2 regions of the Streptomyces sp. GDS52 genome follow, and region 2 is predicted to be linked to the other one. Evidence: predicted binding sites of a transcription regulator. Region 2 holds the regulator's gene; the other holds the start of a gene.
The links. Region 2 encodes HspR, which represses chaperone genes until heat shock. Its sites were predicted from a motif close to TTGAGNNNNNNNNNCTCAA; they were not measured.
Positions count from the first base shown of each region.

Region 1 (14,721 bases), 1.2 Mb from region 2:
GATGCGCAGCGCCTCGAAGATCTCGTCGTAGAAGTCGTTCTCGCCGAGCAGGAGGTTCGCGACCGCGCGCAGGAACTCGCCGGAGGCGGCACCCTGGATCACCCGGTGGTCGTAGGTCGACGTGAGCGTCATGACCTTCGAGATGCCGAGCTTGTTGAGGGTGTCCTGGCTGGTGCCCTGGAACTCGGCCGGGTAGTCCATGGAGCCGACGCCCAGGATGACCGACTGGTTCTGCATCAGGCGGGGCACGGAGTGGACGGTGCCCAGGCCACCGGGGTTGGTCAGCGAGACGGTGACGCCGGTGAAGTCGTTCATCGTCAGCTTGTTGTCGCGGGCGCGACGGACGATGTCCTCGTAGGCCTGCCAGAACTCGAAGAAGTTCAGCGTCTCGGCCTTCTCGATGCCCGCGACGACCAGCTGGCGGTCGCCGTTCGGCTTGACCAGGTCGATGGCGAGGCCGAACTTGATGTGCTCCGGCTTCACCAGGGTGGGCTTGCCGTCCACCTTGGTGTAGTGCCAGTTCATCGACGGCATCGCCTTGATGGCCTGGACCATCGCGTAGCCGATGAGGTGCGTGAAGGAGATCTTCCCGCCGCGGGCACGCTTGAGGTGGTTGTTGATGACGATGCGGTTGTCGAACAGGAGCTTCACCGGGAGCGCGCGCACGGACGTGGCCGTGGGCACCTCCAGCGAGGCGTCCATGTTCTTCGCGACGGCCGCGGACGGGCCGCGCAGCGTCACCTGCTCGGGGCCCTGCTTGGCCTCGCCGGAGGGCTGCGCCTTGGCGGCCGGGGCCTTCGCGGCGGCGGGCTTGGCGGGGGCGGCCGGGGCGGGGGCCGGGGCGGCCTTCGCCGGAGCGGGCACCTGCGCCGGGGCCTTGGCGGCCGGCGCCGCGGCGGCGGGCTGCGGGGCGGCGGGCGGCGCGGGCGCGGCGGCCGGCTGGGCCGGGGTGGCCGGCGGAGCCGTCGTGGTGCCCGCGGTCCCCGTCGACGTGTTGCTCACCGGCGCGGAGGCCTGAGGCGCCCCCGGCTTGTAGTCGGCGAAGAAGTCCCACCAGGCCCGGTCGACCGAGTTCGGGTCCTGGAGGTACTGCTGGTAGATCTCGTCGACGAGCCATTCGTTGGCACCGAAGGCCGCAGCGGGGTTCTTGCCCGCTTGGTCGGTGTCGGTCGAGATGCTCGAGTTACTGGGGGACTGTGGCGACACGGCGTCAACCGCCCTCTTCCGCTTCACAAGATGATGGACAGCGGAAATTAAGGCTACGCCTCCAAGAGCGGGAAGGTCAGGTCGGGCCCGTTCAACGTCGTGTAAGTCACATCGCGGAGGGCGTTTCGGCGGGGGAAATGGCGGGAAACAAGCCTGGTTCCACTTCTTCGGGTCGCGTCAGACACATGTCGGGCATGCGTCGACCGCGGCCCGGCGCACTCGCGACCCGGGTCTTTGCCTGATCACACGTGCCCGTCAGGGCGAACGCGTGTGGATCTTGCGGCTCGGTTTCGAACCTTACGTCAACCTGACGTGGGAGAGGCTCCCGGAAGAGTGATAAGAATCCGGCAACCGCGCTCGGATTCGGCCACCCCGATCCGTCCGCCGTGGAGATCGACGGCCCAGCGGGCGATCGCCAGACCGAGACCGGTGCCGCCGTCGCTGCCCGGGCCGTGCGGCAGATTGACGCTGCCGCGGTTGAAGCGCTCGAAGACGCGGTGCCATTCGGTCCGCGGAATACCGGGCCCCTCGTCCAGGATTTCCAGCCGCAGCGAATCCGGCTGCGTTCCGGGCCGCGCCCTGACCGTCACATGGCCGTGCGGCGGACTGTGCTTGACCGCGTTGTCGATGAGGTTGGCGACCACCTGGTGGATGCGCTCCGGGTCGACGTGCGCGGTGAGCTCCGGCGGCGAGACGTCGAGGCGCAGATAGACGTCCGTACGGGTGTGGCTGCCGGAGCCGGTGGCCATGCCCGCGCGCGCGGAGGCGACCATGTTGGCCTCCTTGAGCACGCCGGACAGGTACGGCCACACCTCGAAGCGCTGCCGCTTCAGCGGGACGACACCGTTGTCCAGGCGGGACAGGTCGAGCAGCGTCTCCACCAGCCGGCCGAGCCGCTCGGTCTGCTTCAGCGCCGTGCGCATCGTCTCGGGGTCGGCCTCGGTGACGCCGTCGACGATGTTCTCCAGCACCGCGCGCAGCCCCGCGATCGGGGTGCGCAGCTCGTGCGAGACGTTGGCCACCAGCTCCTTGCGCTGATGGTCCTGGGCCTCCAGCTCGTCGGCCATGACGTTGATGGTCTGGGCCAGGTCGCCCAGCTCGTCCCGGCGGTTCTCCCGCACCCGGCGGGTGTAGTCGCCGTGCGAGATGGACCGGGCCACGGCGTTCATGTCGTCCAGCGGCGCGGTGAGCGAGTGCGCCACGAACTGTGTGATGAGCAGCGTGGCGATCATCGAGAAGACCGTGATGAAGCGCAGCTCGGTCTTGGTGTGCACCGCGACCACCGAGAGACCGGTGGTGATCAGCACCGAGATGACGACCAGCGCGCCCAGCTTGGTCTTGATCGAGAACGGGCGGACACCGCCCCGGGGACCGCGGTCCCCGGGGCCTCTCCGTGCGGCGGGCCCGTCGCTCACGGCGTCGGCGTCTCCAGGGCGTAGCCCACGCCGTGCACGGTACGGATGCGCTCGGCGCCGATCTTCCGGCGCAGCGCCTTGATGTGGCTGTCGACGGTACGGGTGCCGGAGGCGTCCGCCCAGTCCCAGACCTCGGCCAGCAGCTGCTCCCGGGAGAGCACCGCGCGGGGCGTGTTCGCCAGGCACACCAGCAGGTCGAACTCGGTGGGCGTCAGGTGGACGTCATCGCTGTGCACCCGCACCCTGCGCTGCGCGTGGTCGATCTCCAGCTCGCCCAGGCGCAGGATGCCGCTGCGCGGTGTGGTGGCCGCCAGGGCCGCCCGCTCCATGCGGCGCAGCAGTACGTGCACGCGGGCCGCCAGTTCCCGCATGGAGAACGGCTTGGTCATGTAGTCGTCGGCGCCGACGCCCAGGCCGACCAGCATGTCGGTCTCGTCGTCACGCGCGGTCAGCATCATGACCGGCACCGGCCGCTGGGCCTGCACGCGCCGGCAGACCTCCAGGCCGTCGAAGCCCGGCAGCATGATGTCGAGGATCAGCAGGTCGGGCTGCCATGCCTCCGCCGTGTCGACGGCGGACGGACCGTCGCCCGCCGTCTGCACCAGGAATCCCTCGGCACGAAGGCGGGTCGCGATGGCGTCCACGATCGTCGCGTCGTCCTCGACCACCAGGACCCGGCGTTGTGCGCCCGGAGTGGCCGCCGCCGTGCCGTTGTGGGAGGTGTGTGTCTGCTCCATCGCCCGCCCCTGAAGTGTGCTTTCCGGAATCCGTGGGGTGATCCGTTCCTGCGCATGACTGCGATCGGCGCTTGAGTGATCGGCGCCAGGGCAGCAGCGTACGGGGAGGCGCCGTGCCTTTGCTATCCAGGGCGGACGCCGAGGTGTACGACGTCCGGAACGCCCCGGGCAACCGGGACCTCTTCGGTACGCACCTGCTGGAATCCGGCATTACGCAAGGTTTCTTCGAAATCCGGAGAGGGCTTGGCCGACCACACCGCGAGCACCCCGCCGGGGTTCAACACCCTTGCACAGGCCAGGAGTCCGGTGGGGGAGTAGAGCCCTTCATTGCCCTCGGTGACGGTCCAGTCGGGCCCGTTGTCGATGTCGAGGCAGAGCGCGTCGAATGTGTCGGACGTCTCCTTGACGTACGCCACCAGGTCGGTCTCGACGATCGCCGTGCGGGGGTCGGCGAGGGCGGGGGCGGAGACCTCGGCGAACGGGGGCAGCGGGCCCGCGCGGTGCCAGTCGATGACGGCGGGTTCGCGCTCCACCACGGTGATGCGCCCCCAGCGGGGCTGGGTGGCGGCGTGGGCGAGCGAGAAGCCGACGCCCAGCCCGCCGATGAGGACGTGCGGGCCCGGTCGCGGGCCGTGTTTCGCGCGGGTGTCGGCGGCGTCGAGTGCGGCCAGGGCGGCGTCGATCAGCAGCCGCTCCGAACGGCCGTCGGAGGTGTCCATCAGGAAGCAGCCGTTCGCGATGATCTGCAGCAGGTGGCCGTGCCGGCGGAGCGCCACCTCCCCGTACGGGCCCTCGCGGCGGTCCAGGATTTCGGGAATGTCGTACGGGGTGGTCATGCGTTCATCCTGGCAGCACTTCCCGTTCGGGGGGTCGTGCGGGTCGTGCCGTACGGGAGTTCCCTCCGTGGCCCTCGCGGGTGATCGCTGAGGGCGAACATGGTCCGGGGAACATTCGGTGGCTCACCAGCATTGAGTCGGTGTAGCTCAACTTGACTGCCGAAGGGGAGATCATGGCTGCTGAGTCCACACCGCTCGCCCTGCCCGTGCTGCCGCTCGACGACGAGGTCGTGCTGCCCGGAATGGTGGTTCCGCTGGACCTGAGCGACTCCGAGGTGCGTGCCGCGGTGGAGGCCGCCCAGGCCGCCGCCGCGTCCGCGCCGGGCAAGCCCCGGGTCCTGCTGGTGCCGCGTATCGACGGGACCTACGCCGGTACCGGTGTCCTGGGCACGGTCGAGCAGGTCGGCAGGCTGGCCGACGGCGACCCGGGCGCCCTGATCCGGGGCCGGAGCCGCGTGCGGATCGGCGCCGGGACCACCGGGCCGGGTGCGGCGCTGTGGGTGGAGGGCGCCCGGATCGAGGAGACCGTGCCCGACCCTTCCCCAAGTTCTCAACTCCGTTCGAACAGGGGATACCCCAATCCCGGGCAGGTCGGCGAACTGGTCACGGAGTACAAGGCGCTCGCCACCGCCTGGCTGCGCAAGCGCGGCGCCTGGCAGGTCGTCGACCGGGTCCAGGCCATCGACGACGTCGCCGCCCTCGCCGACAACTCCGGTTACTCGCCCTTCCTGACCACCGAACAGAAGGTGGCGCTGCTGGAGACCGCCGACCCGGTGGCCCGGCTGAAGCTCGCCACCCAGCAGCTCCGCGACCACCTCGCCGAGCAGGAGGTCGCCGAGTCCATCGCCAAGGACGTCCAGGACGGCGTCGACAAGCAGCAGCGCGAGTTCCTGCTGCGGCGCCAGCTGGAGGCGGTGCGCAGGGAACTGCGCGAGCTGAACGGAGAGGACGGCAAGGACTCCGCCGAGGAGTCCGACGACTACCGGGCCCGCGTCGAGGCCGCCGACCTGCCGGAGAAGGTGCGCGAGGCCGCGCTCAAGGAGGTCGACAAGCTGGAGCGCTCCTCCGACCAGTCGCCCGAGGGATCGTGGATCCGCACCTGGCTCGACACGGTGCTGGAGATGCCGTGGAACGAGCGAACCGATGACAGCGCCGCCGGGCACGACATCCGGGGCGCCCGGGCCGTGCTCGACGCCGAGCACGCGGGCCTGGAGGACGTGAAGGAACGCATCACCGAGTACCTGGCGGTGCGCAAGCGGCGCGCCGAGCGCGGACTCGGCGTGGTCGGGGGCCGCCGCGGCGGTGCCGTGCTCGCCCTGGTGGGACCGCCCGGTGTCGGCAAGACGAGCCTCGGTGAATCCGTCGCCCACGCGATGGGCCGGAAGTTCGTCCGGGTCGCCCTCGGCGGTGTCCGCGACGAGGCCGAGATCCGCGGCCACCGGCGTACGTACGTCGGCGCGCTGCCCGGCCGGATCGTGCGGGCGGTCAAGGAGGCCGGGTCGATGAACCCGGTGGTGCTGCTCGACGAGATCGACAAGGTGGGCTCGGACTTCCGGGGCGATCCGTCGGCGGCCCTCCTCGAAGTGCTGGACCCGGCGCAGAACCACACCTTCCGGGACCACTACCTGGAGGTCGAGCTGGACCTCTCGGACGTCGTCTTCCTCGCCACCGCCAACGTCCTGGAAGCCATCCCGGAGGCGCTGGCGGACCGGATGGAGATCGTCCGGCTGGACGGCTACACGGAGGACGAGAAGGTCGTCATCGCGCGCGACCACCTGCTCCCGCGTCAGCTGGAGCGGGCCGGGCTCGCCGCGGACGAGGTCGGCCTCGACGACGGCGCGCTGCGCAGGCTGGCCGGCGAGTACACCCGTGAGGCGGGCGTACGCACCCTGGAGCGGACCGTCGCGCGGCTGCTGCGCAAGGTCGCGGCCCAGCACGAACTGGGCGAGCGGGAGCTGCCGTTCACCGTCACGGAAGGTGATCTGCGCGGACTGATCGGCCGGCCGCACCACGTGCCCGAGTCCGCCCAGGACCCGGCCGAGCGCCGTACCGCCGTCCCCGGTGTCGCCACCGGGCTGGCGGTGACCGGCGCCGGCGGGGACGTCCTCTACGTGGAGGCGTCCCTGGCCGATCCGGAGACGGGCGCCGCCGGACTGACCCTGACCGGACAGCTGGGTGACGTGATGAAGGAGTCGGCGCAGATCGCGCTGAGCTTCCTGCGGTCGCACGGCGCCGAGCTGGAGCTGCCGGTGGGCGACCTGAAGGAACGGGGCGCGCACATCCACTTCCCGGCGGGCGCGGTGCCCAAGGACGGCCCCAGCGCCGGCGTCACGATGACCGCCGCTCTGGCCTCGCTGCTCTCCGGGCGGCTGGTCCGCACGGATGTGGCGATGACCGGCGAGGTCTCGCTGACCGGGCGGGTGCTGCCGGTCGGCGGGGTGAAGCAGAAGCTGCTCGCCGCGCACCGGGCGGGGATCACCACCGTGATCATCCCCAAGCGCAACGAGCCCGACCTGGACGACGTCCCCGCCGAGGTGCTGGACGGGCTCGACGTCCACGCCGTCACCGACGTCCGCCAGGTCCTGGAGCTGGCGCTCGCGCCGGCGGCGGACGGCGCGGTGCCGGAGGTCCCGGTGGCGGCTTGATCGCCGTCCGCCACCACAAGGGCGACGGCCCGGGTCCCGTGAGGGAGGCCCGGGCCGTCACCGGGCGGGGCGGGGGCGAGGCGCGAGGCGGCGGCGTCAGCCGAGCGCCAGCGCCCGCACCCGGTCGACCGTGCCGTTGAAGAGGTCGTGGTCCCCGACCGTCGGCCCGGTCGAGGTGTACTGCCACATCGTGTAGAAGTCCCAGCCCGCGGGCAGCTCGCCCGGGGTGGAGGCGTACCGGGCGATCCACAGGGGATGGTCGGCGGCGAACCCGGTGTAGTTCCCGGTGCACTGCTTCCACCAGCTGGTCGCCGTGTAGATCACGGCGTGCCGGCCGGTGCGCTCCCGGTACCGGTCCAGGAAGTCGCCGATCCAGCTCACCATGGCGCTCTGCGACATGCTGTAGCAGGCGTCCCCGTAGGGGTTCCACTCGATGTCGAGCACGCCCGGCAGCGTCATGCCGTCGGGTGACCAGGCGCCGCCGTGGTCGACGAAGTAGTCGGCCTGGGCGGCGCCGCTCGTCCTGTCGGGGGTCGCGAAGTGGTACGCGCCGCGGATCATGCCGACGTCGTACGAACCGTTGTACTGCTGCGGGTGGTAGGGGTTCTGGTAGTACGTCCCCTCCGTGGCCTTCGCGTAGGCCCATCTGACCCCGCTGTCCCAGAGGGTCGACCAGGGCACGTCGCCCTGGTGGCTGGAGACGTCCACGCCCTCCGTCCGGGTGGCGCGGCTGGTGGGCGTGCCGTCCCGGCCGTCATGGGCGAGGACGCCCATGCCCATGTGGGCGGAGCCGCGCGGGGGGACGTCGGGGGCGGCCGCCGCGGCCGCGGGTGTCGCGCGGGGAAGCGAGAGGAGCGCGAGCAGGACCGCCGCGACGGTCGTGAACGCGCGTAGACGGGTGAAGCCGAATCTGTGCACGGGCATGACGTGTCTCCGAGGAACGTGGTGCGGGACCCTTGAGGAGGGGACGCAAGGGAGGCGACGCACGCGGACCGCGACGTGAGCCCCGGGGCTCACCGGGGCTCCCCGGGGGTTCGGAAACCGCCGCCGGGCCGCGTCTGCGAAATACTTGCGGAGCCGCAGCGGCGTCGCCACTTGGCGGGAACACGGACGACCGGGAAAACCGAGGCAGGAACTGACGTGCACGAAGGCGGAAACGGAGGCGCGGCGGACACCCCGTCCGAGGCGCCCGCGAGCGGTGTGGAACAGCCCGGATTCCTCGCTCTGGAAAGGGAGTTGACGGTGCTGCTGCGCCGCGCCAGGGCCAGCCAGGGCGAGATGTCCCGCGAGGTCCATCCGGACCTGGAACCGTCCGCGTACGGTCTGCTCGTCCGTCTGGATGAGTGCGGCGAGCAGCGGGCCACCGAACTCGCCGCCTACATCGGCGTCGGCAAGGCGACGATGTCGCGTCAGCTGCACGCCCTGGAGGAACTCGGGCTCGTCACCCGTGAGCCGGACCCCGCCGACGGCCGCGCCTGGCTGGTCGCCCTCACCCCGGAGGGCCGGGACCGGGTGAGCAGGGTTCGCGAGGCCCGCCGCGCGCGCTACGCCCGCAGCCTCGCCGACTGGGATGCCGGCGAGGTCACGGAACTCGCCCGGCTGCTGCACCAGCTGAACCGCGGGACGGACAGGTGACCGGAGCGCCGTCCGGGGCGACCCGGGGCCGTCCGGGGGACGCAGGGCGCTCCTCGGAGTGATCCGGGCAACCGGAGTGAGCGGGACGCCGTTCGGGGGAAGCGGCGCACCGTTCGGCGTACCGGAGCGATCGGGCCCGGCGGCGTACGGGGGGTCAGGTGCGTACGGGGGCCCGGCGCGTATGGGGATCAGATGGGTACGGGAGACCCGACGGGTACGGGAATCCGGTGGGTACGAGGATCCGGCGTACGGGGACCCGGTGGGTACGGGAATCCGGCGTACGGGAGACCTGGCGGGTACGGGAAACCCCGCGGGCACGGGGAGCCCGGTGCGTGCGGGTGGGCGGGACGGTGACGGGTGGGCGGGGTGGTGTACGGGGAGTCAGAACTCCACGTACACCACCGTCGCGTCGTCGTGCGTCTTGCTCCGGCCCAGCACCACCCGGTCCGTGTCCGCCCGCTCCAGGGCCCGTACGCGATCCACCAGCGCCCGCGACCCCTCCTTGCGGACGAGGGCGAGACACTCCGTCCAGTCGCCCTCGCGGAACTTCTCCACCCAGCGCGCCGCCCCGTCCGTCAGCGCGGCCAGGGCGCGCACCTCGGCACGCGGAAGGGTGCCGGTGACCGCGCGCGCCGCGACCGACGGATCGGCGGCCGCGGTGAAGAAGCCGCCCTCCTTGTTCCGCACCGTGGCGTCCACCAGCGCGTCGGTGGCCAGGGCCGAGCGGGGCAGCAGGGCCAGCCGGTCGTCCAGCAGCGGGGTGACCGCCCCGTCGGGGGACTCGACGAGCAGGACCGAGTCGGACAGCACCAGGTACTCGACGGACTCCGGTGACCAGCGGGCCAGCACCACCGTCGCCTGAGGAGTACGCGGGTGAGAAAGGTCACAGGTTTCGACGTGCGCGTCAGCGGTACGCACAAGGGCCCGGGACAGCAGGTCGGCCAGGGGGACATCCGGGAGTGAAACGGTCAGTTCGGAGAGTGCCCCGCCGAGCCGCGCGGTGAACCAGGGGACGGAGTGCCGGCAGCCCGCCCCGCCCCGCGGCGGCGTGACGCCGTCCAGTACCACCAGTGAACCGCCCTGCCCGGAGGCCGGAAGTCCGACACCGGCGAAGTCCTCGTTGGGGCGGTCCGCGTCGCCGGGTTCCGAGGCGAGTTCAGTACGCATTCCCCTAGTCTGCACGAGGCCTCCACAGGGACCGCCGGAGGCCGGACACGGCCGCTGATTTCCCGGGACCGTGCAGGTCAGGAGCCGAGTTTGGGTGGGAATGCCGTGCTCCGGGCGCGCGTGGCGGCGAATCCTGCCATCGGCCGCCGCAGACGTCCAACCGGCCTGCCGTGCACGGCCGCTGCGGGGCGTGTCGGAACTTGCCCCTCAACTCGCCTCCGATGTTCACTCCTTCGAGTGGCGGGTCAGGTGATGCGTATCCAGCGTCCAGAGGCGCTGGGAGGGTCGGGAGGCGCTGGGGGCGTCTCACGGGCCCAGCGCGGTCGACGGTCCGGGCAGGACGCAGGTGCCTGTCACGAGCAGGGCGTGGACGTCCGTTGACGGAACGTCACCCCGACCCACGGGTACACGAGTCAGGAATGCGAGCACCGGTGCAGAAGACGCGGCCTCGTCGCACAGGCAAGCAGACGGCCCCCACGGGGGACGCCGACCAGAAGCCCACCGTAGGCAAGGGCCGCCCCACCCATGTGCGCAACCGGCTCATCGTGGCCGTCGCGGTGGTGGCCGCCACGATCGCGGGCGCCGGAACACCGTCCGTGCTGGCGGCCTCCGGGCAACTGAACGACTCCCAGAACCTGGTGACCCACGCCGAGCGGACCCGGGACTCCCTGACACTCGCGCACTCCCTTGCCGACGAACGGGACGAGGTCACGTCCTACATCGCGGCCGGCCGTCCCAAGTCCAAGGCGCCCGCCGAACAGGACAGTGCCCGCGTCGACCGGCAGGTCGAGGAGCTGCGCGCCGACACCGGCATCCCGCAGGCCATGCGCGACGGCCTCGACGCCATCGCGGCCGTGCGCAGGGCGGCGCTCACCGGCAAGAGCAGCGCGCTCGAGGCGCACCAGGCGTACTCCACCGCCGTCACCCAGCTGCACCGGCTCGCCGAGCAGCTCGCGGAGCGGACCCCGCCCCGCGCGGGCGCCGGAGCCTACGCGCTCGCCGAACTGGACTCCGCCGTCCAGCAGGCGGCCGCCACCCGCGGGCTGCTGCTCGCCGCACTCAACGTGCCGAGCACCACCCAGACCGTCATCGACCCGATCACCGGCCTGCCCGCCACCTCCACCGCCTCCTCGGAGGCCGACGCCGAGCTGCGCGACGAGCTGACCGCCGCCGCCCTCCAGGCCCGCCTGCGCTCCGACGCCGCCCTCGCCGACTTCCGTGACACGGCGCCCAAGGCGGCCCGCGCGTCCTACGACTCCACGGTGACCGGACCCGAGGTCGACTCCGCCGAGAAGTACCTCGCGAGCCTCACCGACCAGCCGTCCCTCTCGGACGAGGAACTCGCCACCGACGTCAAGAAGCTGGAGGCCGCGCTCACCGCCCGCGTCGAGACGATGCGCGGGGTGGAGTCCGCCCTCTTCGAGAAGCGCACCAAGGACCTGGCCCAGCTGCGTGACGACGACGTCACCGCGCTGGAGATCCACATCGCCGTCCTCGGCGCTCTCATGCTGCTCGCGGTCGGCGTCGCCACCGCCATGGCCCGCACCCTCACCCGCCCGCTGTCCGTGCTGCGCCGCGGTTCGGCCCGCCTCGCCGGGGCCGAGGACCCGAGCGCCGAAGAGCCGGTCACCTTCACCGGACGCAACGACGAGTTCGCCCAGGTCGTCCGCTCCGTCAACACCCTGCACGCGCACGCCGCGCAGCTCACCACGCGGATCGCCACCCTCGAGGCCGACCGCAAGCACCTCGTCGCGCAGCGGCAGCGGATGGCCGACGCCCGCGAGGAGCTGCGCACCGAACTCACCGAGTCCGCCGCCCGTCTGGAGCAGCTGCGCACCAGCATCGGCGGCACCTTCGTCAACCTGGCGCTGCGCACCCTCGGCCTGGTCGAACGGCAACTCGGCGTCATCGAGGGCCTGGAGGAGCGCGAGGACGACCCGGACCGCCTGGCCACCCTGTTCAAGCTCGACCACTTCGCCACGGTGATGCGCCGGCACAGCGAGAACCTCCTCGTCCTCGCCGGCACCGAACACGTCCAGCACGCGGCGGGACCGGTGCCGCTCGTCGACGTCGTACGGGCCGCGGTCAGCGAGATCGAGCGGTACGAGCGGGTCAGGATCGCCTCGCTGCCGCCGCACGCCCACATCGCCGGTTTCGCCGCCGACGACCTCAGCCATCTGCTGGCCGAACTCCTGGAGAACGCCACCTCGTTCTGCCCGCCCGACCTGCCCGTCGAGGTCTCCGGCTGGCTGCTGGAGAGCGGCGAGGTCATGCTCTCCGTGCAGGACGAGGGCATCGGCATGACCAAGGACCGGCTGGAGCGGCTCAACACCCGTCTGGCCGGATTCGACCCGGAGGCGCCCTACGAGCACGAGGGCGAGGACGGCCTCGGGCTCGGCCTGTACGTCGTGGCCCGGCTCGCCCAGCGGCACGGGGCGCGGGTGCGGCTGCGGGAGCAGAAGCAGGGCGGCGTCGCCGCGGTCGTGGTCCTTCCCACGACCCTGCTGGCCGCCAAGCCCGCCCCGCCCACCGCCGTGCCCGCCTCCGGCACGGCCGGTGAGCAGCGTGTCTCCCTGCCGGGCGCGGACGCCGAGGCCAACGCCAACGTCCTGCACGGCCGCACGGAGGGCGCAGAGGGCGCAGAGGGCACGGAGAACGAGGATCCGCTGGTCGCCCTGGCGGAACAGGCGGTGGAGCAGCAGCAGCCCGCCGCGGAGGCGCCGGCCGCCGAGGCCCCCGCCGAGACGAAGGCCCCTGCCGCGCCGGAGCCCGCGGGCGACGCGCCGAAGGAGCCCGCGGAGAAGGCCCCTGCCGAGGCCGTCGCCGAGCCTCCCGCCGAAGCCGAAGCCGAAGCCGAAGCCGAAGCCGAAGCCGAAGCCGAAGCCGAAGCCGAAGCCGAAGCCGGCGACGGCGCCGGCGCCGGTGCTCCCGAGGCCGCGGACGGGACGCATCAGCGGCCCGCCGAGACCACCATGGAACTGCTGATCCCCTCGCCCGCGCCCGACGCGACCGCGGCGGCGGACACGAAGGCCCCGGGTGCCCAGCCGGACACCGGGCCCGCGGCTTCGGCCACACCGCCGGCCCGGTCGGTGCCCGCACCCGCGCCCGCCCCCGAGGCCGAGCACGCGCGCGTGCCCGACGGCCCGGAGGCGGAGGAGGACCCGGTCACCGCCAAGGGCCTGCCCAAACGCACACCGAAGATCGCCGCGCGCACCGAGCCCCCCAGGCAGCGCACCGGCTCGGTGGACGCCGACGCCCTGCGGCGCCGCCTCGGCGGCTTCCGCCAGGGGGCGGAGGCCGGACGCCGGGACGTCGAAGTGGAGATCGCCGAGGAGACGGGACCGCACCGACCGCCGTCCCCCGCGGCCGCACCGTCCGAAGAAGTCACGGGGGGCACCGTCGAGGAGGCAAGCAGTTGACCGCGCCCAGTACCTTCGGACTGAGCAGTGAGGCCCGCAACCTGCACTGGCTGCTGACCAACCTCGTCGAGGAGGTGCCCGGCATCCTCTCGGTCGCCGTGGTCTCCTCCGACGGGCTGCTGCTGCTCTCCTCCGACCCCGACCTCGCGCACGCCCGGACGCACCAGAGCGAGGCCGCCGCCGGGGCGCTCGAGGTGCGGACCGGGAAACGTGCCGGCCCGCGCGGCTCCGCCGCCGATCTGGCCACCGTCGTCTCCGGCATCGGCAGCCTGACCGTCGGCGCCGCCAAGCTGATGGACTACGGCCAGGTCAAGCACACCATGGTGGCGATGGACGAGGGCAGTCTGTTCGTGATGTCGATCAGCGACGGCTCGCTGCTCGGTGTGCACGGTTCCGCGGAGTGCGACATGAGCGTGGTCGCGTACCACATGGCTCTGTTCGTGGGCCGGGCCGGCCATGTCCTGACCCCCGAGCTCCGCAGCGAACTGCGCAAGACCCTGGAGAACAAGACCCTGGAGAACGAGTCCACCGGGAGCCCCCGTTGAGCGGTAAAACCAGGAAGAACCTCCCGATCCGCGGCGGGGACCGCAAACCCGCCCGGGTCCGCCCCTATTCGCTCACCGGCGGCCGTACCCGCTTCGGCCATGTGCTCCTCGTCGAGACGTTCGTGGCGGCCACCGCCGAACTGGAGGCCGCCGGGCAGCGCAAGGAGCTGACGAAGGGCTCGCTCAAGTCGACGATCATGCCGGAGATGCGGGCCATCGTCGAACTGTGCCGCCGGATGCGCACGGTGGCCGAGATCGCCGCGCTGCTGAAGATGCCGCTCGGCGTGGTCCGGGTGCTCCTGAGCGACCTCGCGGACCAGGGAAGGATCCGTGTCTACGGAACGGGAACCGGCCACGGCACGGGCCGCCCGGACCGCGTACTGCTGGAAAGGGTGCTGAGTGGACTCCGCCGTCTCTGACGCAGTTCAAGGCGTCTCCCCGCTCGTCGAGGACGACGAGCAGTTGCAGCCCTGGCAGACGGACCGTACCCGCGCCCCGATCGCCACGAAGATAGTGGTGGCCGGCGGCTTCGGAGTCGGCAAGACCACGTTGGTCTCCACCGTCTCGGAGATCAAGCCTCTGGAGACCGAGGCGCTGATGACCGAGGCGAGCGTCGAGACCGACGACCTCACCGCCACGCCGGACAAGCTGACCACCACCGTGGCCATGGACTTCGGCCGCATCACGCTCGACGACGACCTGGTGCTCTACGTCTTCGGCACGCCGGGGCAGCAGCGGTTCTGGTTCATGTGGGACGACCTGGTGCGCGGCGCGATCGGCGCGGTCGTCATGGCCGACACCCGCCGGCTCAAGGACTGCTTCCCGGCGCTCGACTACTTCGAGAGCTGCGGACTGCCGTACGTCGTCGCGGTCAACCACTTCGACGAGACCGAGCGGTTCGAGCCGGACGACGTGCGGGAGGCGCTCACCATCCCGGACCGCATACCTGTCATGATCATGGACGCCCGGCACCGGATCTCGGTCATCGAGACCCTCCTGTCCCTGGTGGGTCACGCGCTCGAGGAAACCCCGGAGTAGCCCGGAAGTCCTCGTCCCCTAGGAGAACCCCCGTATGCGGAAAATACTCGTCGTCGGAGCCGGTCAGTCCGGTCTCCA
Region 1 covers NZ_CM125966.1:2,248,873-2,263,593, reverse strand. Annotated here, with positions in the region: gene ACTWJ9_RS10090 (multifunctional oxoglutarate decarboxylase/oxoglutarate dehydrogenase thiamine pyrophosphate-binding subunit/dihydrolipoyllysine-residue succinyltransferase subunit) at 1-1,206, opposite strand, end outside; gene ACTWJ9_RS10085 (HAMP domain-containing sensor histidine kinase) at 1,509-2,621, opposite strand; gene ACTWJ9_RS10080 (response regulator transcription factor) at 2,618-3,358, opposite strand; gene ACTWJ9_RS10075 (spermidine synthase) at 3,481-4,194, opposite strand; gene lon (endopeptidase La) at 4,368-6,839, shown strand; gene ACTWJ9_RS10065 (lysozyme) at 6,936-7,763, opposite strand; gene ACTWJ9_RS10060 (MarR family winged helix-turn-helix transcriptional regulator) at 7,980-8,474, shown strand; gene ACTWJ9_RS10055 (protein phosphatase 2C domain-containing protein) at 8,856-9,641, opposite strand; gene ACTWJ9_RS10050 (nitrate- and nitrite sensing domain-containing protein) at 10,061-13,060, shown strand; gene ACTWJ9_RS10045 (roadblock/LC7 domain-containing protein) at 13,057-13,605, shown strand; gene ACTWJ9_RS10040 (DUF742 domain-containing protein) at 13,602-14,024, shown strand; gene ACTWJ9_RS10035 (GTP-binding protein) at 14,005-14,643, shown strand; gene ACTWJ9_RS10030 (styrene monooxygenase/indole monooxygenase family protein) at 14,678-14,721, shown strand, end outside.
Region 1: lon (endopeptidase La) is a predicted target of HspR. The motif match lies at 4,327-4,345, and genes of this name have one in related genera.

Region 2 (14,721 bases):
CGGCAGCGTCCAGTCGGCCCGGAAGAGCTGGCCGAACGCCTGGGCGAGGGTCGGCGGCAGCGTCAGGAATCCGACGGCCACGAACCAGTGGGCGATGCCGACGACGCCCCACCGGTTCATGCGCGTGTGGCCGAGGAACTCCCGCACCAGGGTCACGCTGCGCTGGTAGGGGTTGTCGGTCCGGGTGCCGGCCGGGACCGGCTGGCCCAGCTTGAAGTACCGGACGAACTGGCCGGTCGCGCGTGCGAGCAGGGCAGCGCCGACCACGGCCAGGGCCAGCGACACGATGATCGCGGCGAGTTGCATGGGGGCTCCTCGGGCCTGCGAGGGTTTGGTCGGGGGGCTCCTGCCACGGGATTCCCGACATTACTAAGCGGTAACTTATGCAGTCCGTCTGAGACTACCCCTATCTCCGGCCGCACTGTAGTCGGGCGCGGGGTGATCTGAGTCGCTGAGGGTTGCCTTGGGAGGTGCCCTGGAGGTGACCGCATCACGCCCCGTAAATCGGGGCATACGTCACTAACTTATATCCGTGCCGCACACTTGTGTCCGTAGGCCTGTGTTCGTGGGCCGCCGGCTCGAGGCCCCGTGTCCGCCCGCCTCGGCGCCGTTCCCGTGCGGGTGCCGATGTCCCGGGTGTGCAGGCCGGCTCTTCCTTGCGCGTAAGGAGCGGATAAGAGTTGAGTCTGCCCGACTCAGCTCTGTTGACCCCGCGCCGGACGTCAGGCATGCTTGAGTCTGTTCCACTCAAGTCAGCTGGAGGAATCGAAATGGCACGTGCGGTCGGCATCGACCTGGGCACGACTAACTCCGTCGTCAGCGTTCTGGAAGGCGGTGAGCCCACCGTCATCACCAACGCTGAGGGCGCCAGGACCACGCCTTCCGTCGTCGCCTTCGCGAAGAACGGCGAGGTGCTGGTCGGTGAGGTGGCCAAGCGCCAGGCCGTGACCAACGTCGACAGGACCATCCGGTCGGTCAAGCGCCACATGGGCACCGACTGGAAGATCAACCTGGACGGCAAGGACTTCAACCCGCAGCAGATGAGCGCCTTCGTGCTCCAGAAGCTGAAGCGGGACGCCGAGGCGTACCTGGGCGAGAAGGTGACCGACGCGGTCATCACCGTCCCGGCGTACTTCAACGACGCGGAGCGCCAGGCGACCAAGGAGGCCGGCGAGATCGCCGGCCTGAAGGTGCTGCGCATCGTCAACGAGCCGACGGCCGCCGCCCTGGCGTACGGCCTCGACAAGGACGAGCAGGTCATCCTGGTCTTCGACCTCGGTGGCGGTACGTTCGACGTCTCGCTGCTGGAGATCGGTGACGGCGTCGTCGAGGTGAAGGCCACCAACGGTGACAACAACCTCGGTGGTGACGACTGGGACCAGCGCGTCGTCGACTACCTGGTCAAGCAGTTCCAGGCCGGGCACGGTGTGGACCTGGGCAAGGACAAGATGGCGCTCCAGCGCCTCCGTGAGGCCGCCGAGAAGGCCAAGATCGAGCTGTCCGCGTCCACCGAGACCACGATCAACCTGCCCTACATCACCGCCTCCGCCGAGGGCCCCCTGCACCTCGACGAGAAGCTGACCCGCGCCCAGTTCCAGCAGCTGACCGCGGACCTGCTGGAGCGCTGCAAGACGCCGTTCAACAACGTCGTCAAGGACGCCGGCATCGCGCTGTCCGAGATCGACCACGTCGTTCTCGTCGGTGGTTCCACCCGGATGCCCGCCGTCGCCGAGCTCGTCAAGGAGATGACCGGCGGCAAGGAGGCCAACAAGGGCGTCAACCCGGACGAGGTCGTCTCGATCGGTGCCGCGCTCCAGGCCGGTGTCCTCAAGGGCGAGGTCAAGGACGTCCTGCTGCTCGACGTCACCCCGCTGTCCCTCGGTATCGAGACCAAGGGCGGCATCATGACCAAGCTGATCGAACGCAACACCACGATCCCGACCAAGCGCTCCGAGATCTTCACCACGGCCGAGGACAACCAGCCGTCGGTGCAGATCCAGGTCTACCAGGGCGAGCGCGAGATCGCGGCGTACAACAAGAAGCTCGGTATGTTCGAGCTGACCGGTCTGCCCCCGGCGCCGCGCGGCGTCCCGCAGATCGAGGTCTCCTTCGACATCGACGCCAACGGCATCATGCACGTCACGGCGAAGGACCTCGGCACCGGCAAGGAGCAGAAGATGACCGTCACCGGCGGCTCCTCGCTCCCGAAGGACGAGGTCGACCGCATGCGTGAGGAGGCCGAGCGGTACGCGGAGGAGGACCACCAGCGCCGCGAGGCCGCCGAGTCCCGCAACCAGGGCGAGCAGCTCGTCTACCAGACCGAGAAGTTCCTCGCGGACAACGCGGACAAGGTTCCCGGCGAGATCAAGACCGAGGTCGAGGCCGCCGTCGCCGAGCTGAAGGAGAAGCTCAAGGGCGACGACGCCGCCGAGATCCGCACCGCCACGGAGAAGGTCGCCGCCGTCTCGCAGAAGCTGGGCCAGGCCATGTACGCCGACGCGCAGGCCTCCCAGGCCGCGGGCGGCGCCGGAGCCGACGCGGGTGCCGGCGGGGCCAGGGCGGACGACGACGTGGTCGACGCCGAGATCGTGGACGACGAGCGTAAGGACGGTGCGGCGTGACCGAGGAGACCCCGGGCTTCGACGAACAGTCGCAGCAGCCCGACGTCCCCTCAGGCGTTCCGGCCGACGACGCCGAGCCGAAGGCCGCCACCCCCTCCGCGGAGGAGGCGGCGGCCCCGGCCGGGGACTCGGGTCCCGATGCCGGGCTGGTGGCCCAGCTGGACCAGGTGCGTACGGCGCTCGGTGAGCGCACCGCGGACCTCCAGCGGCTCCAGGCCGAGTACCAGAACTACCGCCGCCGGGTCGAGCGCGACCGGATCGCGGTCAAGGAGGTCGCCGTGGTGAACCTCATGACCGAGCTCCTGCCCGTGCTCGACGACGTCGGTCGCGCACGGGAGCACGGCGAACTGGTCGGCGGGTTCAAGTCCGTCGCCGAGTCGCTGGAGGCGACCGTGGCGAAGATGGGCCTGCAGCAGTTCGGCAAGGAGGGCGAGCCCTTCGACCCGACGATCCACGAGGCCCTGATGCACTCCTACGCCCCGGACGTCACCGAGACGACGTGCGTGGCGATTCTGCAGCCCGGGTACCGCATCGGTGAGCGCACCATCCGCCCCGCGCGGGTGGCCGTGGCCGAGCCGCAGCCGGGTGCCCAGCCGGGCAAGCCGGCCGAGGAGGAGACCGAGGCGGCTGCGGACGAAAAGGAGACCGGTGGCCCCCAGGAGGGCTGACGCCTCAGCGGGCGTGAGGAAGCCGGGGCGGGCCGGGCAGGCAGGACCTGCCGGGCCGCCCCGGCGGGCAAGGAAGGAGGGACGTCGGGGATGAGTACCAAGGACTTCATCGAGAAGGACTACTACAAGGTCCTCGGCGTGCCTCAGGACGCCACCGAGGCCGAGATCAAGAAGGCGTACCGGAAGCTCGCCCGCGAGTACCACCCGGACGCCAACAAGGGCAACGCCAAGGCGGAGGAGCGGTTCAAGGAGATCTCCGAGGCGAACGACGTCCTCGGCGACCCCAAGAAGCGCAAGGAGTACGACGAGGCGCGGTCGCTCTTCGGCGGCGGAGGCTTCCGGCCGGGTCCGGGGGCGGGCGGCGCCGGGTCGTTCAACTTCGACCTGGGTGACCTCTTCGGAGGCGGCCAGGGCGGGCAGGGCGGCCAGGCCGGCGCCGGCGGGTTCGGCGGCGGGATAGGTGACGTCTTCGGCGGGCTGTTCAACCGCGGCGGCACCGGCACCACGCGCACCCAGCCCCGGCGCGGCCAGGACATCGAGTCCGAGGTCACCCTGAGCTTCACCGAGGCCATCGAGGGGGCGACGGTCCCGCTGCGGATGTCCTCCCAGCAGGCCTGCAAGGGCTGTTCGGGCACCGGCGACAAGAACGGCACACCGCGCGTGTGCCCGACCTGCGTCGGCACCGGGCAGGTCGCCCGGGGCAGCGGCGGGGGCTTCTCGCTCACCGACCCGTGCCCGGACTGCAAGGGCCGGGGCCTGATCGCGGAGAACCCCTGCGACATCTGCAAGGGCAGCGGCCGGGCCAAGTCCTCGCGGACGATGCAGGTGCGCATCCCGGCGGGTGTCAGCGACGGCCAGCGGATCCGGCTGCGCGGCAAGGGCGCACCGGGCGAGCGCGGCGGTCCGGCGGGCGACCTGTACGTCGTCGTGCACGTCGGCAGTCACCCGGTGTTCGGCCGCCGGGACGACAATCTCACCGTCACCGTCCCGGTCACCTACCCGGAGGCGGCCCTCGGCGGGGAGATCCGCGTCCCGACGCTCGGCGGTCCGCCGGTCACGCTGAAGCTGCCTCCCGGCACGCCCAACGGGCGGACCATGCGGGCCCGCGGCAAGGGAGCGGTCCGCAAGGACGGCTCGCGCGGCGATCTGCTGGTCACCGTGGAGGTGAGTGTTCCCAAGGACCTGCCGGGGAAGGCTCGTGATGCACTGGAGGCGTATCGCGAGGCGACCGAGGGTGAGGATCCGCGGGCGGAGCTGTTCCAGGCCGCGAAGGGAGCTTGATGGAGATGGACGGCCGTCGACGCAATCCGTACGAACTGACGCAGGACACACCGGTCTACGTCATTTCGGTGGCGGCTCAGCTCTCCGGTCTGCATCCGCAGACCCTGCGCCAGTACGACAGGCTGGGGCTGGTCTCGCCGGACCGTGCCGCCGGCCGGGGCCGCCGCTACTCGGCCCGTGACATCGAGCTGCTCCGTCAGGTGCAGCAGCTGTCGCAGGCGGAGGGCATCAACCTGGCCGGCATCAAGCGCATCATCGAACTGGAGAACCAGGTCGCCGCGCTGCAGGCCCGGGTGGCGGAGCTGGAGGGCGCGCTGGACGGCGCGGCGGCGACCATGCGGCAGCGCGAGGCCGCGGTGCACGCGTCGTACCGCCGGGACCTGGTGCCGTATCAGGAGGTGCAGCAGACCAGCGCGCTGGTGGTGTGGCGGCCGAAGCGTCAGCAGCAGCCCGACTGACCCGACCGACCCGGCCGGGTGGTTCGGCCAGGTGGTCCGGCTGACGGGAAAGTTCCGTTTGGCCGAAAAGTGAAGTGTCCTGAAGGGCCTGGAGGTTCGTCCGAACCTCCAGGCCCTTCACGTGTGTGCACGCGGCTGACATCCCCTCACTCCCCGTCCCGTGCGCCCCGCGCACGCCTGTGATCAGCGGATGTGTGCTTCTCCAGGGGATCTGTGCGAGTCTTTCGCCGGCCCCTCACGACTTCAGCGCACCGTGTCGTGTTCATCTCGTTAAGTAGTTGCTCTTGACGCCAGTGGTGGCTGAAGCGTTGGCTTTTCAGTCACATGGGCCGCAATGTTGTGCCCACGCCCAAAACGCACCTGAAGTGAGCCCTCGCATGCGTCGTATCGCCATATCAGTGGCCGCCACCTCGATGTCCGTCATGCTTGCCGGTTGCGGAGTGATCAACGCGACAGGGAGCAGCGACGACGCGAGCCCCACGAAGGGGAACGACATCACGGTCGGACTCCTGCTCCCGGAGAAGGCCAACACCCGGTACGAGCAGTTCGACTACCCCATCTTCAAGAAGAAGGTGGAGTCGCTCACCAACGACAAGGGGAAGGTCTCCTACGCCAACGCCGAGGCGGACGCCGACAAGCAGTCGAGCCAGATGCAGCAGATGATCGACGACAGGGTCGACGTCATCGTGCTGGACGCGGTCGACTCGAAGGCCATCGCCGAGGACGTGAAGAAGGCCAAGGACGCGGGCATCCCGGTCATCGCCTACGACCGGCTGGCCGAGGGCCCGATCGACGCGTACATCTCCTTCGACAACGAGCTGGTCGGCGAGGTCCAGGGCCGTTCCCTGCTGGAGAAGCTCGGCGGCGACGGGGCGGCCACCAGCAAGATCGTCATGATGAACGGCTCCCCGACCGACCCGAACGCCAAGCAGTTCAAGGCGGGCGCGTTGTCGGAGCTCAAGGGCAAGGTCACCATCGCCAAGTCCTACGACACCGAGGACTGGTCGCCGGAGAACGCCGAGGCCAACATGGTCGAGGCGATCAACGCGATCGGCAAGGGCAACATCGCCGCCGTCTACTCGGCCAACGACACCATGGCGGGTGCCATCGTCAAGGCGCTCAAGAACGCCGGTGTGACCGAGCTGCCCCCGATCACCGGCCAGGACGCCGAACTGGCGGGAGTGCAGCGGATCATCGCGGGCGAGCAGTTCATGAGTGTCTACAAGTCCTACCCGCTGGAGGCCGACAACGCCGCGGAGATGGCCGTGGCGCGGGTCCAGGGCAAGGGCATCCAGTTCGACGCGCTGACCCGTGAGCGGGTGGACAGCCCCACGGACAAGGACATCCCGGCGCAGCTCGTGCCCGTGGTGGCCCTGACGAAGGACAACATCAAGAACACGGTCATCTCCGACGGGTTCTACAAGGTGGCGGACATCTGCACGGCGCAGTACAAGGAGGCGTGCGCCGCGGTCGGCCTGAAGTAGCCGCCGGCCGCCGGGCCTTCCGCCCGGGTGCGTGGACGTTCCGCCGGGGAGCACGGACCACCGTGCTCCCCGGCGGTGTTGTTCCGTCACCGTCCCGAGTCCCGCCGTTCCCCCGGGTTTCCGGGTTCTCGGGTTCCAGGGTTCTCGGGTTTCCGGCTGCCACGCCGACAGGAGCCGTGTTGCGGAGCCGGGTGCGGCCGCGCATAGTGGCGCATCGGAAAGTGGCGGACCAGGGGGTGGGACGGGGCGATGGCCGGGCACGGGACGGACGAGCATCCGCACGGTGCTGACCGGCTGTGCGACTTCGGGGACCGCGTGTACTCCCGGGCCGTACGGCGCGGCCGGGTGCCGCGCCGGGACGCGGAGCCGGTGCCCTGTCTGCTGGACCTCGCCCTGCTGCACCCGGACCCCGACGACATGGACTGGCTGGTGCCGACCGCCCCGCAGGAGGTCATGACGCGGCTGCTGCGCGGGATGTACGAGGAGATCAGCGCGAGCCGGCGCCGGGTGGGCTCGGTCGTCGCGGCGTTCGAGTGGTACACCGGCCTGGGCCACCAGCCGCCGGCCTCCCCCTCGGCCAGGGAGGGCCCGGCGATCAGGGTGCTGGACGGGCTGGCCCGTATCCAGGCCGCGATGGACGAGGCGACGCAGGCGTGCACCACCGAGGTGCTCACGGTCCAGCCCGGCGGTATCCGGCGCGAGGCGGAGCTCTCGGAGGGCCTGCACCGGGCGACGGCGCTGCGCGGGCGCGGGGTGCGGATGCGGGACCTCTACACGCATGTGGCCCGGCACGGCCAGGGCCTGCACACCTACCTGGAGCTGATGGGTGACGCGGTGGAGGCGCGCACCCTGGACGAGGTGACCGAGAGGCTGATCCTGTTCGACCGCACGGTCGCCTTCATCCCCGCCAACTCCGAGCGCACCATGGCGCTGGAGCTGCGCCACCCGGCGCTCGTGGAGTACCTGGGCACGGTCTTCGACCGCCTGTGGCGCCTCGCCATCCCGCTGACCGCCCCGCTGCCCGACACCGGCATCGAGGGCATCTCGCACCGGGAGCGGTCCATCGCGGCGCTGCTGGCGGAGGGGCACCAGGACGCGGTGATCGCGGAACGCCTCGGCATCAGCGTCCGCACCTGCCGGACGCACATCGCCCGCCTCTCGGAGACCCTGGGCGCGGCGAGCCGTACGCAGTTGGGGGTGCGGATCGCGCAGGTCGGCCTGGACGACGTGCGCCGGGTGGTGGTCACTCCTCCTGGTCGAGGATCCCCGAGCGCGCGATGAGGTACCCGAGCTGAGCACGGCTGCCGCTGCCCAGCGTCGCCGCGAGCTTGGCGATGTGCACGCGGGCGGTGCGGACGTTCATACCGAGGCGGTCCGCGATGACGGCGTCGGTGTGGCCTTCGACGAGGAGCGCGGCGATGGCGTGCTGACGGGGCGTGATGCCGTTCAGCGTGGGCCGCCGGACCGCCCGTGGGTACATCGGAGTGGCGAGGCGCCAGAAGCGGTCGAAGGTGGTGGCGAGGTACCCCACGAGCGCCGGGTGGCGGACCTCCAGGGCCGAAGTGCGGTCGGCGTCGGCGGGGATGAACACGACGGCGCGGTCGACGACGATGAGGCGTTCGGTGATCTCGTCCAGCGTCCGGGCCTCGACGTCACCGGTCAGCCGTTCGTAGCGGGCGGTGAGCGAGGGCAAGTGGCAAAGGGTGTGCTGGTAGAGGGCGCGGATGCGGCCACCGCGGCGGAGCAGGGCCTGGTCGCGCCGGATCGCGGCCTCGTGGAAGTCCGGCTTGGGGTGTGTGTAGCTCTTGTGCGGCTGGACGGTCAGGAGTTCACCGGCATCGGCCATGGCTTCGTCGATGACCCGGCCGATGCGTTCCTTGCCGCTGTGGAGCGTGAGGAAGGGTATCGTCGGGACGCCGTCGTGTCGGCCCGCCCGCAGTAGCGGCTCGAACACCTCGACCAGCCGCTCCTCCCGCCGCCGTTCCCCGGCGATCCGGTCCGTCGAGGCCCGCAGGAGCCGGTGCAGGACGATGTGCGGCGCGACGGGCTCCCACCGGCTCGGGTCGTCGAGGGCGGGTTCCAGGAGGCCGAGGCCTGCGAGGTGCGCGGCCTCATCGGTCCCGTCGGCGAGTACACGCCCCTGGTGCAGTGCGCGGGCGTACAGGTCCAGGTCCGCCTCACACAGCTCCGCCGATGCGTCGTCGTGCGCGTTCCCGTTCATGCGCGGCCCGCCCCCCGGCTCGGCTTGTCCTGTTCGAGGATCCCCGACTGGGCGATCAGGTAGCCCAGTTGGGCGCGGCTGCCGCTGCCGAGGGTGGAGGCGAGTTTTGCTATGTGGGCCCGGCACGTGCGGACGTTCATGCCCAGACGGCGCGCGATCGCCTCGTCGACGTGCCCCTCCACGAGAAGTTTGGCGATGGAGTGCTGGATGTCCGTGAGGCCGTCCGGAGCGGTCTCGTAGGGAGTGCCCGCGCTCAGCGGGACCGCCCGGCCCCACATGAACTCGAACACCTTGACCAGGTAGCGGACCAGGCCGGGGTGGCGAAGTTCCAGGGCGACCTGCCGGTCGTCCCGCGTGGGGATGAAGGCGACCGTCTCGTCGCAGATGATCAGACGCTCGACCAGTTCGTCGATGGTGCGGTACTCCACCTTGCCGTCGGGGAACTGCTCCACCCAGGCGATGCGCTCCGGGCTGTACCTGGCCGTGTGCTGGTAGAGGGTCTTGATCCGCACCCCGCGTTCGATCAGCGGTCTGTCGCGCTCCAGTGCCTCGACGAGGCGGTGCTCGGGGTGGCGGTGGCTCGGCTGGACGGTGAGCACCTCGTGTCGGCACTGGGAGGTCGCCAGGTCGAGCGCCTCGTTGATGCGGTCCAGCCCTTCCAGCACGGTGATCGAGTGGACGGACTCCGTCACCGGGGCGCTGAGTCCCATGAACGGCTCAAGGGCGTCCGCCAGCTCCATCGACAGCCGCCGGCGTTCGGCGATCTCGCGTTCTATCGGGTCCAGTCGCTGGGCCAGCACGACCGACGGGGGAACCGGGCGCAGCCAGTTCGCGTCATCGGGGTCGGGATGGAGCAGGGAGAACTCCACCAGGCAGGGGGCGGCCTCCACGTCGGCACGGGCGATACGTCCCATGCGGAGCGCGTTCGCGTAAAGACGACTTCCTTCCACGCACAACTCCGCCATGGCATGGGGATGCGTCTCTTTAGTCCGATTTGATGGCAAAACTCCACCCCCCAGGGTCCTGAACATGCAGGAACATGATGCACCGATCGTGTGGCCATGACGTGCCCGAATGAGCCATCGTCTTACTTGACGGGGGAAGAGGGGACCTTCAAGTGAGGACGAAGCCGACTATGCGTAAGAGAATGCTTCGCTCGGTGCTTGCTGCCGCCTTCTCCGCCTGTGTGGCCTTCGGTGCGCTGAGTGGCCTCTCCGGCGCGACGAACGATGTGCAGCAGGACACCGCCTGGTCGAGTGGAGCCGTTGGCGCGGCTGATGGTGACGACGCGGTCGCCGTCCCGGCGGATACCGCGTGGAGCTAACGTGACCACTCCACCCGATGACCGTTCGTTCCGCCGTGAGATGGCCACCGCCTACCGGTCCGGCTGGCACTTCATCGACCTGGTCACCGCCATCCCCCACAGCGGTGACTCGCTGATGGTGACCGTGTTCGGTGAACCGGTCGTGGTCACGCGGGACGACGACGAGGACGTCCGGGCGTACCGGTGCCTGCGACGCCCTCGGGGGGCGCCGCAGCCCGTGCGATGTGCCATCCGGTACGGAATGATCTTTGTGAACCTTGACCAGCGGGACCATGAGCAGATGGAGTCCGACTCCCCTGCTCACCGGACCATCTCGGCCACCCCCCGCAGTGCCTGACGCGATTCCCCCGTCGTAAAAAGATCGCGCAGGTGCTTCCCCCCGCAGCGGCGTCACCGTGACCTGAACACGGTGACGCCGCTGCAGTTTCCGGCGGTATTTCCGGGTATCGGATGATCGCCCGATGGCCGGAACCCGTCGCCCGGCGGCTCGAACGGCTCCCGCTCGCCCTGCGTGCCCTGCTCACCCCGTCCGCGTCATCCGCGCCCCATCGCACGGGTGAGCGTGATCTCGATGGCGACCCGGGACGGGTTCGGCGACGGCTGCCGTCCGTAGCGTTCCGCGTACCGCCGCTCCGCCTCCTCGACGTGCTCCCGCTCGGAGCGGACCACGGCCCGCCCCTCCAGCGTCGCCCACCGCCGGCCGTCCACCTGGCAGACCGCGACGGCCGCGCCCTCCGGCCCCGCCGCCAGCACATGGCGCACCTTCGCGCTCTCCTTGTTCGTGATCACCCGAGCAAGCCGTGCCCCGGGGTCGTAGGTCACTCCGACGGGTACCAGATGCGGGGTGCCGTCCGGGCGGAGGGTGGTCAGCGTGCACAGGTGCCGTTCGCGCCAGAAGCTGAGATACGGGGCGTCCGGATCGCCCGGATCCACCGAGTACGAGTGGTTCATGACCCCGGAACCTAGCCCCTGCTGCACTCCCGCTCCCGCCTTGAGTGGAATAGACTCAAGTTTGTGTACGCTGACCGAGTCAGCCAGGCCGGGCTGCCGAGCCGGCCATGAGGACCGCTGCACGGTCGTCGCAAGGAGGAGAACGGACACGTGGACGCCGAGCTGACCAACCGGAGCCGGGAAGCGATCAACGCCGCCGGGAACCGGGCCGTGACCGAGGGGCACCCCGACCTCACCCCCGCCCATCTGCTCCTGGCCCTGCTGCAGGGCCAGGACAACGAGAACATCACGGACCTGCTCGCCGCGGTCGACGCCGACCAGGCGGCCGTACGGGCCGGAGCCGAGCGCGTCCTCGCCGGCCTGCCGAGCGTCACCGGGTCCACCGTCGCGCCGCCCCAGCCGAACCGCGAACTGCTCGCCGTCATCGCCGACGCCCAGTCCCGCGCGCGTGACCTGGGGGACGAGTACCTCTCCACCGAGCACCTGCTCCTCGGCATCGCCGCGAAGGGCGGCGCCGCCGGCGAGGTGCTGACGGGGCAGGGCGCCACCGCGAAGAAACTGCAGGATGCCTTTCAGCAGGCGAGAGGAGCACGCCGGGTGACGACAGCCGACCCGGAGGGCCAGTACAAGGCCCTGGAGAAGTTCGGGACCGACCTCACGGAATCCGCCCGCGAGGGCAGGCTCGACCCGGTCATCGGACGGGACCAGGAGATCCGGCGGGTCGTGCAGGTGCTCTCCCGCCGCACCAAGAACAACCCCGTCCTCATCGGTGAGCCCGGCGTCGGCAAGACCGCCGTCGTCGAGGGGCTCGCCCAGCGGATCGTCAAGGGCGACGTGCCCGAGTCGCTGAAGAACAAGCGGCTCGTCGCGCTCGACCTGGGGGCGATGGTCGCCGGGGCCAAGTACCGCGGTGAGTTCGAGGAGCGGCTGAAGACCGTCCTCGCGGAGATCAAGGAATCCGACGGGCAGATCATCACCTTCATCGACGAGCTGCACACGGTCGTCGGCGCGGGCGCCGGCGGCGACTCCGCCATGGACGCCGGCAACATGCTCAAGCCGATGCTCGCCCGCGGTGAACTGCGCATGGTCGGCGCCACCACCCTCGACGAGTACCGCGAGCGGATCGAGAAGGACCCGGCGCTCGAGCGGCGCTTCCAGCAGGTGCTGGTCGCCGAACCGTCCGTCGAGGACTCCATCGCCATCCTGCGCGGCCTGAAGGGCCGCTACGAGGCCCACCACAAGGTCCAGATCGCCGACAGCGCCCTGGTGGCCGCCGCCACCCTCTCCGACCGCTACATCACCTCCCGCTTCCTGCCCGACAAGGCCATCGACCTCGTCGACGAGGCGGCTTCCCGCCTCCGTATGGAGATCGACTCCTCGCCCGTCGAGATCGACGAACTCCAGCGCTCCGTCGACCGGTTGAGGATGGAGGAACTGGCGATCGGCAAGGAGACCGACGCCGCCTCCCGCGAGCGCCTGGAGAAACTGCGCCGCGACCTCGCCGACAGGGAGGAGGAACTGCGCCACCTCACCGCCCGCTGGGAGAAGGAGAAGCAGTCCCTCAACCGCGTCGGCGAACTGAAGGAGAAGCTCGACGACCTGCGCGGCCAGGCCGAACGGGCCCAGCGCGAAGGCGACTTCGACACCGCCTCCAAGCTCCTCTACGGCGAGATCCCGGCCCTGGAGCGCGACCTGGAGGCCGCCTCCGAGGCCGAGGAAGAGGTTGCCAAGGACACCATGGTCAAGGAGGAGGTCGGCGCCGACGACATCGCCGACGTCGTCGCCTCCTGGACCGGCATCCCCGCCGGCCGCCTGCTGGAGGGCGAGACGCAGAAGCTGCTGCGCATGGAGGAGGAGCTGGGCAAGCGGCTCATCGGCCAGCTCGAGGCAGTACGGGCGGTCTCCGACGCCGTGCGCCGCAGCCGCGCCGGGATCGCCGACCCGGACCGGCCCACCGGTTCCTTCCTCTTCCTCGGCCCCACCGGCGTCGGCAAGACCGAACTGGCCAAGGCGCTCGCCGACTTCCTCTTCGACGACGAGCGGGCGATGGTCCGCATCGACATGTCGGAGTACAGCGAGAAGCACAGCGTGGCCCGCCTGGTCGGCGCCCCGCCCGGCTACGTCGGCTACGAGGAGGGCGGCCAGCTGACCGAGGCCGTGCGCCGCCGCCCCTACAGCGTGGTGCTGCTCGACGAGGTGGAGAAGGCCCACCACGAGGTCTTCGACATCCTGCTCCAGGTCCTCGACGACGGGCGGCTCACCGACGGCCAGGGCCGCACGGTCGACTTCCGCAACACGATCCTGGTGCTCACGTCCAACCTGGGCAGCCAGTTCCTGGTCGACCCGATCAGCACCGAGGAGCAGAAGAAGGAACAGGTCCTGGAAGTGGTCCGGTCCTCCTTCAAGCCGGAGTTCCTCAACCGGCTCGACGACCTGGTCGTCTTCTCCGCGCTGACCAAGGCCGAGCTGGAGCGCATCGCCGCACTGCAGCTCGACCGGCTGGCCAAGCGCCTCGCCGAACGCCGGCTCACCCTGGACATCACCCCCGAGGCGCTGGCCTGGCTGGCGGAGGAGGGCATGGACCCGGCCTACGGCGCCCGTCCGCTGCGCCGGCTGGTGCAGACCTCCATCGGGGACCGGCTGGCCAAGGAGATCCTCTCCGGCGAGATCAAGGACGGCGACACGGTCCGCGTGGACCGCTCCGGCGAGGGCCTCCTGGTGGGCCCGGCCACGGGCAAGACGCTGTAGCGGTCCGGGGGCACCGGTCCGGCGGTCCGGTCTCCATGATCGACGAGATGTGATCACGGAGACCGGACCATGGCCGAAGCCCATCGGCCAGGCAGGTTGCCCGGCACGGGGCAAGAGAGAGAGGGTGGGGAATACGTCTGGTCCCACATCCACGGCCGGACGCCAGACGACCGCAGGAGAGTCCCAGCATGTCCATCGACCCGTCCTCGATTCCCAATTTCGGGGGCCAGCCCGAGCCGCAGCCCCAAGGACCGGCGGGCCCCGTCGTCCCGGATCAGGACCTCGTGAAGCAGCTCCTCGACCAGATGGAGCTCAAGTACGTCGTCGACGACGAGGGTGACCTCGCGGCGCCGTGGGAGCAGTTCCGCACCTACTTCATGTTCCGTGGGGAGGACGACCAGCAGATCTTCTCCGTGCGGACCTTCTACGACCGCCCGCACCAGATCGAGGAGAAGCAGCAGCTGCTCGAGTCGATCGACGACTGGAACCGCCGCACTCTGTGGCCCAAGGTCTACACCCACACCCACGACGACGGCACCGTCCGTCTCATCGGTGAGGCCCAGACGCTGATCGGCATGGGCGTCAGCCTGGAGCACTTCGTCTCCTCGACGGTCAGCTGGGTGCGGGCCGCGATCGAGTTCGACAAGTGGCTCGTCGAGCAGCTCGGCCTGGAGCAGGAGATCAACGACGCGGAGAAGCCCGAGGACGACGAGTAGGGAGCCCTTTTCCCCACGCGTACGCGTGAAGGAGCCCGGCCCCGGAGCGACCCCACGGTCACTCCGGGGCCGGGCTCCTTCGGTCTCCCCGCAGGACCGGCGCCGTCCGACCGCTTCTCACACGGGACGGCAGAGGGCGCGGTCGACGAGGTCGCGCAGAACGTCCTCCTGGCGGTCCGCCGTGCCCGCGTCTCCCGGGCGGCTGTGCACGGAGACGGTGACGCTGCGCCGGCCGTCCGTCGTGGTGGC
Region 2 covers NZ_CM125966.1:3,401,187-3,415,907, reverse strand. Annotated here, with positions in the region: gene ACTWJ9_RS15470 (heterodisulfide reductase-related iron-sulfur binding cluster) at 1-306, opposite strand, end outside; gene dnaK (molecular chaperone DnaK) at 771-2,621, shown strand; gene grpE (nucleotide exchange factor GrpE) at 2,618-3,289, shown strand; gene dnaJ (molecular chaperone DnaJ) at 3,380-4,570, shown strand; gene ACTWJ9_RS15450 (heat shock protein transcriptional repressor HspR) at 4,576-5,028, shown strand; gene ACTWJ9_RS15445 (sugar ABC transporter substrate-binding protein) at 5,406-6,512, shown strand; gene ACTWJ9_RS15440 (helix-turn-helix transcriptional regulator) at 6,762-7,793, shown strand; gene ACTWJ9_RS15435 (helix-turn-helix transcriptional regulator) at 7,756-8,733, opposite strand; gene ACTWJ9_RS15430 (helix-turn-helix transcriptional regulator) at 8,730-9,698, opposite strand; gene ACTWJ9_RS15425 (hypothetical protein) at 10,059-10,394, shown strand; gene ACTWJ9_RS15420 (pyridoxamine 5'-phosphate oxidase family protein) at 10,592-11,008, opposite strand; gene clpB (ATP-dependent chaperone ClpB) at 11,159-13,756, shown strand; gene ACTWJ9_RS15410 (YbjN domain-containing protein) at 13,945-14,472, shown strand; gene ACTWJ9_RS15405 (serine hydrolase domain-containing protein) at 14,590-14,721, opposite strand, start outside.